2 regions of the Peribacillus sp. FSL M8-0224 genome follow, and region 1 is predicted to be linked to the other one. Evidence: riboswitches for the same ligand, from Rfam matches in the RefSeq annotation. Region 1 holds a riboswitch; the other holds the start of a gene.
What was found. Region 1 has a riboswitch for cyclic di-GMP ahead of MKX49_RS16475 (anti-repressor SinI family protein). Riboswitches for the same ligand answer to the same signal wherever they lie in the genome.
Positions count from the first base shown of each region.

Region 2: it holds a riboswitch for cyclic di-GMP, as region 1 does, so the genes downstream of both, sinI (DNA-binding anti-repressor SinI) here and MKX49_RS16475 (anti-repressor SinI family protein) in region 1, are expected to answer to the same signal.

Region 1 is NZ_JBBOOJ010000001.1:3,418,338-3,424,342, reverse strand. Features, by position in the region: gene MKX49_RS16485 (YveK family protein) at 1-364, opposite strand, end outside; gene MKX49_RS16480 (acyltransferase family protein) at 439-1,614, opposite strand; cyclic di-GMP riboswitch class I at 2,451-2,532, shown strand; gene MKX49_RS16475 (anti-repressor SinI family protein) at 2,550-2,684, shown strand; gene MKX49_RS16470 (hypothetical protein) at 3,515-3,646, shown strand; gene tagU (polyisoprenyl-teichoic acid--peptidoglycan teichoic acid transferase TagU) at 4,745-5,674, opposite strand; partial or broken gene MKX49_RS16460 (ABC transporter ATP-binding protein) at 5,955-6,005, opposite strand, start outside.
Region 2 is NZ_JBBOOJ010000001.1:4,996,111-5,002,115, reverse strand. Features, by position in the region: gene MKX49_RS24365 (DNA endonuclease) at 1-366, opposite strand, end outside; gene flaG (flagellar protein FlaG) at 542-904, shown strand; gene MKX49_RS24355 (flagellar hook-associated protein 2) at 919-2,430, shown strand; gene fliS (flagellar export chaperone FliS) at 2,454-2,855, shown strand; gene MKX49_RS24345 (flagellar protein FliT) at 2,855-3,199, shown strand; gene hpf (ribosome hibernation-promoting factor, HPF/YfiA family) at 3,452-4,009, shown strand; cyclic di-GMP riboswitch class I at 4,657-4,742, shown strand; gene sinI (DNA-binding anti-repressor SinI) at 4,773-4,913, shown strand; gene MKX49_RS24330 (helix-turn-helix domain-containing protein) at 5,053-5,376, opposite strand; gene secA (preprotein translocase subunit SecA) at 5,796-6,005, shown strand, end outside.

The DNA of each region.
Region 1 (6,005 bases):
CGGTAATCGTGATGATTTGTGAATTATCTCGATTAGTAATGGAAACTTGCTTAAGTAAGTCATAGCTAGAAGTCTTAAGATTCAATTCCTCTTTAACTCCTAACATGATCTGCGGACTTTTAATGATGTCCATATACGAAAGGGCAAGCTGTCTGTTCTCTTGAACCTTGTTTATCGAGGCTTCCTTTTCATCCATGCTTAATGATCCTGCCAAAACTTGAGTGGAATACTGATAGGTTGGTTTCATAAGGTACATGGACGAAAAAATAATAAAACCAGTAATACAAAGGGTAGATAGAATAATGATAAATATTCGCTTTTTTAAGATTCGTATAAAATCTTTAATTTTTACTTTTTCATTCATCGATTTCACCACTTTTTTAGAGATAGTAAGAATACGTTCACAACTTGCAAAGAATTTTTATATAATAGTAGGAATTATCCTATTTTGCGTTTTAAAGCTATGTGGTCTTTGGAAATTACTTTTTCTTGTTTGTTTCTTGTGAAGTACGATCCGAGCCTCATGCATGGTTTTTCCACGAGTAGATAGGACGCTGAAGAGAGTAAAAAAGATAAGAAAAAGGAAAATATCAATATTAAACCGGTAGGCAGCTTGTTATAGAATAGGTACATCAATGAGAATAAGGATATAAGATGGTACAAATACAAACTATATGAAATCTTCCCGAGAAGAGTTAGCAATCTAGACCTTAAGACCGCCGAAATTTTTTGGGAACATACGCTCATGATGATAAAAATGCAAACACCGAATGAGACAACATAATCCCTAAAAATATAATTGTTTAAAAAATCCACTTCACCAATGATGCCTTCGTACATAAAACAGATAATTGCACCCAACAACCATGCAATTTTTACAGGTTTTTTCATTTTCAAGGTATAGGAAAAAAGCCCATGTCGATATTTCGCTATTATTGCTCCCATTAAAAAAAGAGTACTGTAGTGGAAACTAAGAAGAATGCTTGTTATATCCACATTAGAACCAAACAAATACAAAAACAAAGTCGATGAAAAAATTAAAACAAAAAGCCATAATAAAGAATCTTTAAGCTTTTTTCGTATAAATAAAAAAATCAGAACAGGAAATATAATTGAAATTCTCATTTCGTGCACAAGGGACCATATAACATTGTTATAGGCGTCTGTATTGTACTGCCCTATAAACAAAAGATGTTCTATTAATAAGGAAGGATTATCCGGGCCTGTCCAAGATTTATTAAACCAGTCAGTGATATAGGGCAAATCAATTTGGCTTAAAAGCATTTTAGCCAATATAGCCATGCCTATTGCTACTAGATATGGTATATAAATTCGAAACACTCGTTTTATTAAGTATGTAGAATAGTGGAATTTAGCACTATTAACTGATAAATACAAAACAAAACCACTCAATACAAAGAATAGAATGACAGACTCATTTCCACTGCTAAAAAAAAGGCGTAAAGGAGTTTCCTTAAACAAATAAATCATGTAGGAGCTGCTTGAACCATACTGATAATCAGCATATGAAGGGTATACCATCAAATAATGCCCAATTAACACAATGAGAGCGGCTAAACCCCTTAATGAGTCGAATTCCTCATATCTAGTCATATCCTCCTCCATATGAACCGTTTTTTTTATAATATAGCACTTGTTCTTAATAAAGTATAGTTAGTTCTTTAAAACAGACAAAAATAGACAAAAAAATATAAAGTTAATCATTATATCCTAATTTTCAGGCTCAATTATGAAATTCAAATGGGCAAATAAAAATAAGGGATTCCGGGTTATGGGATAATTCCTATCACCAAATATATATAACGTTTGCAGTTTGGAATTAGCTAGCAAGATAGAGCTGGAAAGATCAAGTAGTTGATGAGAGGATTAAATTACTAGAATAGATTAATAATGAAAATAATTGACATAATAATGTAAATATGGTAAGTTCAACTTAATTATTCGTTATAAAGAACAAATTGTTCTTTGTGTTTTAGCCTGTTGATTCTATCGAAAGATATAAAATAAAAAGCTCAATTAATAATCTTATAGAAGAAAGGATGATTTTTAATGCCTTTATATCAAATGAGAGAAATATGGACACCTTTAAAATTAGTTGGGGTAAAGTTTTTTAAAACAGAAGAAGGAAGTATTTTTATGAAAGTTTTTAATAAACGTCGAAGAAAATTAACGTAATGCAATATCGTTAAGCTTGTTTGTGATGAATCAAAATTCCCAATACCTAGTTGTTTTTTTTAGAATATTGTAGAATGATGACGGAAATTAACGAAAAGTATTTTAATTAATGGCCAGGATTTTAAGTATAATAAACATGAATATAGTATTTAATACTTAGTGAAAAAATTCATGGGCTATTACGATTTCTTAAAAAGAAAGAATGAAAAAATTAACTCCATGAACTAAAATAGGAAGATCATAATGTGAAATATTCTTGAGAAAGGCAAACCTATTGAAAAATAGGGACGCAAAATTACAGGTCTAAGGCTTTGCTAAGACGGCTGTGTTACCACAAATAGGCGGAATTTGTCATGGAAGCAAACAATGAATTGGAAGAATGGGTTTATTTAATGTTAGAAGCGAAAAATTCAGGCTTGTCCATTAAAGATGTAAATGATTTTATTGTAGAAAATGGATCAAGAGAAAAATCTTACATCATGGGATAAGCTATATGTACCTTAGGGAAGGCTGTTATACAGTCTTCTTTTTTATTTTCATTACCGGAAATTACACCGTAAAAGGTATCCAGAATAAAGAACAAGGCGATGATAATAAAAATGTGACCTAATTGAGGGGGATTTTTATTATGGATGTACCTATTGCCTTTTTGAAGGGATTAATGTGGGGGACTGTATTTAGTGTACCGTTATGGTTGGCATTTTGCGGTTGGATAAAGATAATCATGAATTTTATAAATTAAGTGCTTAAGATTTAAATTATTAAAAAATAATACCTACGCAGGATTTAAGAAATATAGCCTATAAAAAATAGTTAATAATACCTAAAAGTCTTTGGTTATGTGCCGATACTATACTATAGGTTTCAAGCAAAGGGACTTCGCAACAGGCGATGTCAGATAGCTGCCATCGAAATATAAGGAGATTATTTGATGACAAAAAACAAATTCATTACGTTCGAGGAAGTTTATGAAAAGAAACAGAGAAGCAAGAGAATTTTTATTGGGACTTATATTACTATTACATTAGTTTTGATATCATTAATGACTTATTTTATGGGACAAGCATAATATGGGGTTGATCGAAGGGGCTGAGGAATCGGTCCTTTTTGTTTTTATCCATATATATTGAGTAGTACTGAATATTAAGAAAATGTTAATATTCAGTCATTTTTCTGTTAGTAAACTAGAATCCGCTTGCCAATCTCTACTATATATGTGATTATCAAATAAATGAGCTATTTTCCTTATTTTTGAAAAAAGGATTAGGACAACAGTATGGAATGGTGGCTCAATTATATATTGGAGTGGAAATTTCGAATGGATTTTTTTGATATTTTAAAAGACACTTTTGCCAAGGGTGAGTCTGGACAAGATGTTACTGTAAAGGAACTTGTGGAGGAGATTAAGGAGAAATTAAGCGGGATCATTGAACAACCTGATAGTATATGATTGTAGATATACATATTGAACATTTTGCTCGTGTCATGGGCGATGGTCACCTTCTTTTCTTTTATCGGTGGAGGATGCGTCAATTAATCTAAGAAATCATTATTGATACATATACTTAAGGAGCATGTTTAACAACATGCTTCTTTTTTATGGTTTTCCATTAAATAGATTAATGATGCATAAGAGGGTGATGAGGGGGAGGAAACAAAATTAGATTCCAATAGGAGTATTGACGGCTATTCTTATGGTTTTAGCTATAGGAGTGCCTCAAAAAGCGTGGTTGAAGATTTCTATCAGTATGAAGTGAATCGGAGTTCGGGAAGTCCTGGGAATTGATAAGTTTTGAAATAAAGCAGCGGTTTCTGAATCGTGCAGATTATGTGCAATATAGGTGCCATGTATTTTTAAAGCAAATGGCTGTCCAGATATTTCAGTATGATAATGTATGACGATATTTAAGAAAGTGAAAAACTAGTGTCTGGATTAGGTTGGGAGGCAGCATTAATCGGCCTATGAAATACCAGAGTTACACAGGTCTTCAATTCTCGCTTTGGGGTGTTTACTTTGGAATAAAATTGTTATGTCGTCAAAGAAAAAGACGAATGGCGTTTGTTATGGAATTATCAATTTGAATAGATTCCTCTCCTTTTTCAGGCTCAAGTTCGTTTTATTGAAAAGGGAGAGGCGCTGCTCTCATGTAATGGCGAAAAGATCTACTTCTCATGAAACATATTTCATTCTTGAACGGTCACTGATGGCTTTCAGAATAAACATTTTGTCCTGTTTGCTTAGCATAGCCCAGCTGCCTGCTTTGATTTTCATTTAAATCCACTCCTTTTGTTTAGGATCATTTATTATAGTTGATGAATGATGGTTGATGGAATTCCGGGTCCAAAGAATAATAGTGTCAAGTGATGAAAGGGGCAAGGGGAAGATATAATTGTCAGCTCATATTAGATTATACCGTCTTTTCATGCCTAATAAACAACAAAAATTCCAACAAATCTCTACATTTGGTGTTCGTTTTTTGTCAGAATATTGGACGAGAAAATGAAAAAGCTGTCAGGATGCGGGTCCGGACAGCTCTTATATTTTTTCTTATTTGATGGATAATTGTTCTTTTAATTCGGATTGAACCTTTTCTTTTTCTTCATCCGACACAATATTATAGTAGACTCCGTCGATTTTCGTTCCATTTCCTGGAATGGTTGCTTGGGTTATGCTTTTGCTTGCGTCCCTGTAGTTCTTCTGGATGTCCATCATGTCATCAAACGTCAAATTCGTCTGGATATTTTTACTTAAAGCATCGAATACATCATCGTATTTCGTCAGGGATGAAAGGCTAGCGCCTTCTTTGATGACAGCCTCGATGATGGAACGTTGTCTGGATTGACGGCCATAATCACCATTCGGATCATCATATCTCATTCGTGAATATTTAAGCGCATCTTCTCCATTAAGATTAATGCTTCCCTTTGCAAAATGGACGCCTTCATAAGTGAAGTCCAAATCGTTTTGAACGGTCACGCCGCCGACTGCGTCAACGATATCCTTAAAGCCTTCCATATTGATCTTCATATAATAGTCGATTGGGATATCCAGGAAGTTTTCAACGGTATCCATGGACATTTTCGCGCCCCCGAAGGCAAATGCATGGTTGATTTTATCCTGTGTCCCATGACCGACGATCTCGGTCCTTGTATCACGCGGAATGCTTAGCATTTTGACCGATTTCTTTTGTGGATTGACTGTCAAGACGATCATTGTATCTGAACGGCCTTTGTCGCCATCACGTTCATCGACGCCAAGCATGAGCATCGAGAATGGCTCCTGATCTGATAGTGCAAGGTCTTTCGTTCGTTTATCGGTGGTACGGTCTATTGGTGTATGCATCGTGTCAACGGTTTTTGTCAGTGAATTCCATACGGAGTAGGCAAAGGCTCCCCCAGCTAGTATAAAAAGTAGGACAATTATCCCGACTACCTTCAGCCATGTCCGTTTCTTTTTCTTCTTTTTTTCATGTCTCATAGTTTACTTCCTTCCTCTTTTTGTAACCACTTCATCTATTATATTTAATTTCATAGTAAAAGAATAGTATATTTTGCTATTTTATAATACCTTTGGCATATTTTGGTGCTAATAACTGAACAATCTTGAAGGGGTTGGGAAGTTAGATAAAGGGGTGGCTGATCGGAAAATCTACACTTCTTTCGTTCTTGGCTGTGCAATTTGGCCTAGTGTTTATTTTTTTAGATTCATATATTTAGAGGTTGCAAGTCTTTTTCATAAGTATTGTTGCTGCCATGCTGATAACTATTTGCCTTTCAAAATTGATATATGACAGCAAGCTCCGTACAAT
Region 2 (6,005 bases), 1.6 Mb from region 1:
TACCCTATATGAGATGCTTAAAGAGCCATCATCCATGTATAGAATAGTTAGGAAATGTGGTAAAGTGCAATTTTTCAGTAATGTGAAAGGGAGATGTTTAGTTCCATCATTACTGTAAAAGTGTGGGAATAAATCCGTAAATAATTCTAAAGAAGCGGAACGGACACATTGACTTGCCGGAGTGATATATAATAATCCATCAAAAAATGAAATTTTCCATTTTCGATAAGCTTCCTGAGATGTGCCGTAGTGTTCCCGATAGCTATTGTTCTTTCTCCTGCTATTTTTATAAATTTTCGTTATTTCACCGTCACTTATAATGCTGGCATATAATATATTTTTCTGGATATCAGTAAGATTAATCATGAAAGCCTCCTTATATAATAGTGTAAGCTTATCTTCTTAATCCCATTTTATAATGTTATCCCCTCCAATAGCGAATGTTTGTTCTCTATATATGATAAATCCTTTGCAATACACTGTAAAGTTCCATTTCAGAACCGATATAAAAAGTAAAGAGAACATATTGGGGGCTATTTAGATGCTGGAGAGTTTGTCCACGAATATTCTTTCCTCACAACTTAGAACAGCAATCTCGGAAGGAATCAGTTCTTATTATCAGCGTGAAATGAATACACTTGCCTATTCGGAACAAAGAGTGGAATCTACTGTTGAGCCTTCACAAGAAAAGGTGCGGGAAATGGTGGATAGTTTGAACACCTTCCTGAATCCAACACATACGGCCGTTCGTTTTGAATATCATGAGAAGCTGAATGAGTATTATGTCAAGGTAGTGGATGACGTGACGGATGAGACGATCAGGGAAATTCCCCCGAAGAAGTTATTGGATTTCTATGCGGCAATGACGGAGTTTGTCGGCATAATGGTGGATGAAAAAATATAAGCGGGTGATCAATTTTGGTACGAATCAGTGGTTTAGCAAGCGGGATGGACATTGATGAATTAGTTAAGAGCATGATGCAGGCAGAACGGGTGCCGTTGGATAAACTGACACAGAAAAAGCAGTATTCCGAGTGGCAGCGGGATGATTACCGTTCGATGAATACAGCTTTATCAGAATTGGATACGCTCATTCGTGATGGTATTGGAAAGCAGTCTTCCTTCATTAAAAAGAAGGTGACGGTATCGAATCCAGATGCTGTATCAGTGAAAAATGTGAATTCTACCAGTGATTTTTCCGGGAATATAAAAGTGAATGGACTTGCCAAGGCGGCAACCATGACAAGTACGGAAAAATCAGCTGTTACCGACCCCAAAAAGAAACTATCGGAATTGGGTATCACGACTCCCAAAGATATTACGATACTGGCCATCAATAAGGATGGCGGTTTTGATACGGAAGTAAAAGATGGAGCAACAGTGGAAAAACCGTATACACTTACCCTTAATGCGGACGATACGTTAGAAAGTGTCATAAATAAAATTAATGCTAACTCGGGAGTGACTCTATTTTTAGATGAGACGTCCCAGAAATTTTCCATCACTGCTAAAAATACCGGTGATGCAAAAGATCGGCCTGAAATTGAGTTAGGGGGTACTGGAGATTTCTTCAATGTGCTAAAAATGAGCAGTAACAATGAAGGGGCTGGCGGCTCAAAAGGGGAAAATGCGTCCATTGTTTATAATGGACTGGAAATTTCCCGGCCTTCGAATACGTTTCAGATTAATGGAGCGGAAATAACGGTAAAGCAAAAAACGACGGATACAGTCACATTCTCATCAACAGCTGATGTCGATGCTATCCTGGACACGATCACTCAGTTTGTGAATAAATACAATGAAGTCATTAAAAAGGTTCAAGATAAAACGGGTGAAGCGAAATATCGCTCCTTTACCCCGCTTACCTCTGAGCAAAAAAAGGCAATGACAGAGGATGAAGTGAAGCTATGGGCAGAAAAAGCGAAGAGCGGAACGTTAAAAAGCGATTCGACCTTAAAAAGTCTCCTGACCACAATGAGGTCATCCCTATACACTTCGGTGGATGGAATCACTGGAAAAAACAATCTCAGCAGTTTGGGAATCACCACCACCAAGAATTATTTGGAAGGCGGTAAATTAACGATTGATGAGGACAAGCTCCGGGCAGCCATTAGTGAGGATCCGAATGCGATCTATGATATGTTCATGGCCAATGGTGCGGAAAAGAGCGACAAAGGACTCGCACGCCGGTTAAGGGATGATATAGAATCATCCATGAAGGCGATTACTGAAAAAGCCGGGAAGGCCGGATATGTTAATAACAATTTTACAATCGGAAAATTGGTTGATGGGCTGGATAAGAAGATTTCAACATTTGAGGCAAAGCTAACGAAATTGGAATCGCGCTATTACGGCCAGTTCACGGCGATGGAAAAAGCGATTCAAAAGGCAAATAGCCAAAGTGCATCGTTAGCTTCTTATTTTAGTTAAGGTAGTCGGAAAGGAAGTTCAATATGGCAATAAATAATCCTTATCAATCGTATCAGCAAAATTCAGTCAACACAGCATCACCGGGAGAGCTTACATTAATGCTTTATAATGGCTGTTTGAAGTTCATCATGCTTGGGAGGAAAGCCATTGAAGCAGGAAATATCGAGGTGAAGAATACGAACATCGTCAAGGCGCAAAATATTATCCGTGAATTGATGGTGACGCTGAATATGGATGCGGATGTATCCAAAGATATGATGAGTCTGTATGATTTCATGAACCGGCGTCTGATCGAAGCGAATCTGAAAAATGACGTTTCTGCTTTGGAAGAAGTGGAAGGACTTGTTACGGAGTTCCGGAATACGTGGAAGGAAGTAATCCAGATCAACCGGAAAAAACAATTCACCCAAAGCGGTCAAGTGTAATGGTGATTAGAGCCTTTCATGATTTGACTGCTGAATTACTTGCCGTACTGGAAGATCGCACGATTACAGAGCGTGATGTTAAAATAGAAAGGGTTACAAAGCTGATTGATCAGCGGGATGGACTCCTTTCCCAAATCAAACCTCCTTTTACTGCTGAAGAGCAGCAGCTGGGACGTGGAGTTCTGTTGCTCAACCAACAGGTCGATCACTTGCTGAAGCTCCAAAAGCAGGAGATACAGCGAGATATCCAGGAAATAAATAAGAAGAAAAAATCTTCCAATAAATACACGAATCCGTATGAAAGTCTATCAGTGGATGGCGTGTTCTATGATAAAAGAAATTGATTTCCTTACCTTTTGGAGTCCAAACGGTTTTTATGTTAAATATTTTTAAATTTTCTGTAAATAAAATAGGCTTAATTTTTTCTTTCTATCATAGCATTTGATATAATGAAGTTAGGGCAGACATCAACCCTTTCCAAACCTTCCGACAATTGTTTCATTATTTCGACATATTTCATGATGTGTTTCTAAAAGGAACCGGAGGGGTATTGTAGAATCTAACTGTATAGTCTTAATTTAAGGAGGACTCACTTTATGAATTACAACGTACGCGGTGAAAACATTGAGGTAACTCCAGCAATTCGAGAATACGTCGAAAAGAAAATTGGCAAGTTAGAACGATATTTTAACAATACACCAGATGCAAATGTGTTAGTCAATTTAAAAGTGAACAATAATACATCAAAGGTCGAAGTGACGATTCCCATGCAGAATTTGGTTCTTCGGGCTGAAGAGGAAAATGCGGATATGTATGCTGCCATTGACTTGATCAATGATAAGCTTGAACGCCAAATTCGTAAACATAAAACGAAGGTCAATCGCAAGTTCCGAAACAATCTATCGACTACACCCGATGCATTCGCCTTCAATACGGAAGCTGACGAAGTGGTGGATGAATTCGAAGACGATAATGATATTGAAGTGGTCCGCAATAAACGCTTTGATTTAAAGCCAATGGACAGTGAAGAAGCGATTTTACAAATGAATATGCTTGGTCACAGTTTCTTCGTTTACACGAATGCGGATACTAATACAACAAACGTAGTGTACCGCCGAAAAGATGGACGCTATGGATTGATTGAACCTAGTTAATTATTATTCTAAGATCAAAAGCACAGCCCAGCCTCTGGGTTGTGCTTTTTTGCATGTTGATAGAATCCGTTTGAAACGTAAAAAATGATTGCTTTTTTTGTTCTCTAAAACACACGAAAGTTCACTTAATAGAGCACTATTTGTTCTTTATTAAGATAAATAGTTAATTTTACCTATTCAAATACCCCTATCTTTTGCACTATACTCGAATTGTTAGTTCTTTAAAAAGAACAATAAGTTATTTATAGAAAACGATTTGATCAAGGTGCAGAGGGGGTTGGATTATTTGTATCGAAAGAATTGCCATACATGCCATAGGGCTTCTTTTAGCAGTGCGGAATATGGAAAGTGGCTTTGCCCGACCTGCGGTGAGGATTTAACTGCGCAAAAAGCCCACGATGCACATACAATCGAGAGAATCAATACACCCCAACGAAATTTTAAGCAGAGTAATATTTACTATTATACAAAAAAACGAAATTGAATTAGTCTATGAAAAATTACCTGAACTTCGAATTTTCTTAATATTGTAATATTTTGTCGGATAAAAGTTTTTGCATTTATGTGGATTACCGACATAAAATAGCAATATATGGAGTACGTATCCGTTATAATATGATTATAGGTAATGTATTTGGTAATAAATACCACGACAAAGGCAAACTCCTTGAAAAATGAGGGCGCAAAGGCACAGGTCTAAGGTCCTTGTGACTATGATGGCTGGTCTGCCTGAAATACAAGAGTATTTTAGGAGGTAGAAGAGGTGGCTAATGTGGAAATGGATCAAGAATGGGTGAAATTGATTTCTGAAGCAAGAAGCTTGGGTTTCAAAAAGGAGGAAATCATTGCTTTTTTTAAACGGGAAAGCCTTGAGGCAACATTTGAGGAGAACGATGGAAAATAGGTTCCGAACAAATTCGAGAACATCCCTATAAACAGTGGTTCGATTCATAGCTGTTTATAGGGTTTATTCTTCCTTGAGATTCTAGCTTATTCAAACTGTATTCTTCAGGATTATGTAAGTAAACTAGTGCACTACCACTCTACTCTTCTTTATCTTTTCTCCATTTATTAAACTCGATGAATTCCCTGAATTGTTGTTTTGAGACACCCGAATTCATGGCTTCCTCAACGATTTTCATCCAGTCATTGTCCAAGGTTTCCTTATTTGGTGCATCGTAAAGCAGGGCATCAACAGGGATGTTAAGTACGGAGGAGATTTTTTCAAGAAATTGAATAGAAGGATTCGTTTGTAAGTTCCGCTCGAGCGAACTTAAATAAGACTTTGCAACACCCGCTTTATCGGCAAGTTCAGTCATCGACATTTTCTTTTCTTCTCGCAGTTTTTTTACACGTTCACCAATCATCAATACCACCTCGAAACATGTTCTATTTATCTTCCGCTAATAAGTTTCGGCAGCCCACCTTATCATTCAAAACATGACGCCTGTAAGGTTGGATTACCTTGACATGCTATCTCTAGAGAGGACACAGCATCTAGTGATGGAAGGTTATGGATAATTCACATTTGCTTATGGAATAGTGGGGAGTTTGCAACATATTTTTTATACTTCCTCCTATTTTAACAGTTTTACTCCTCATTTATCCATTGTTTTTCGCAAGAATTGCATTCAGGTCTATACCAGGGAAGTGACATGAAGTTGTACCTCTATGACAGAAGTGGTAAAATTAAGCGTGCATTAGTAATAATAGAAGGTGTGTTTCTTCTTACTTATATGAATTTTGTCATTGAACGATCATTACCATAATAGAGGAGCGTTATTGAATGCTTAATATATTAAATAAAGTTTTTGATCCGAATAAGCGAGAAATCAAACGTTTAGAAAAAATCGCCGATCAGGTCGAAGCGCTGGCTGATGAGACTGCTGCGCTATCGGATGAACAGTTGCGTTCCAAAACGGATGAGTTTAAAGAGCGTTATCAAAATGGGGAAACCGTTGATGATTTGCTTGTAGAGGCTTTTGCGGTTGCGCGT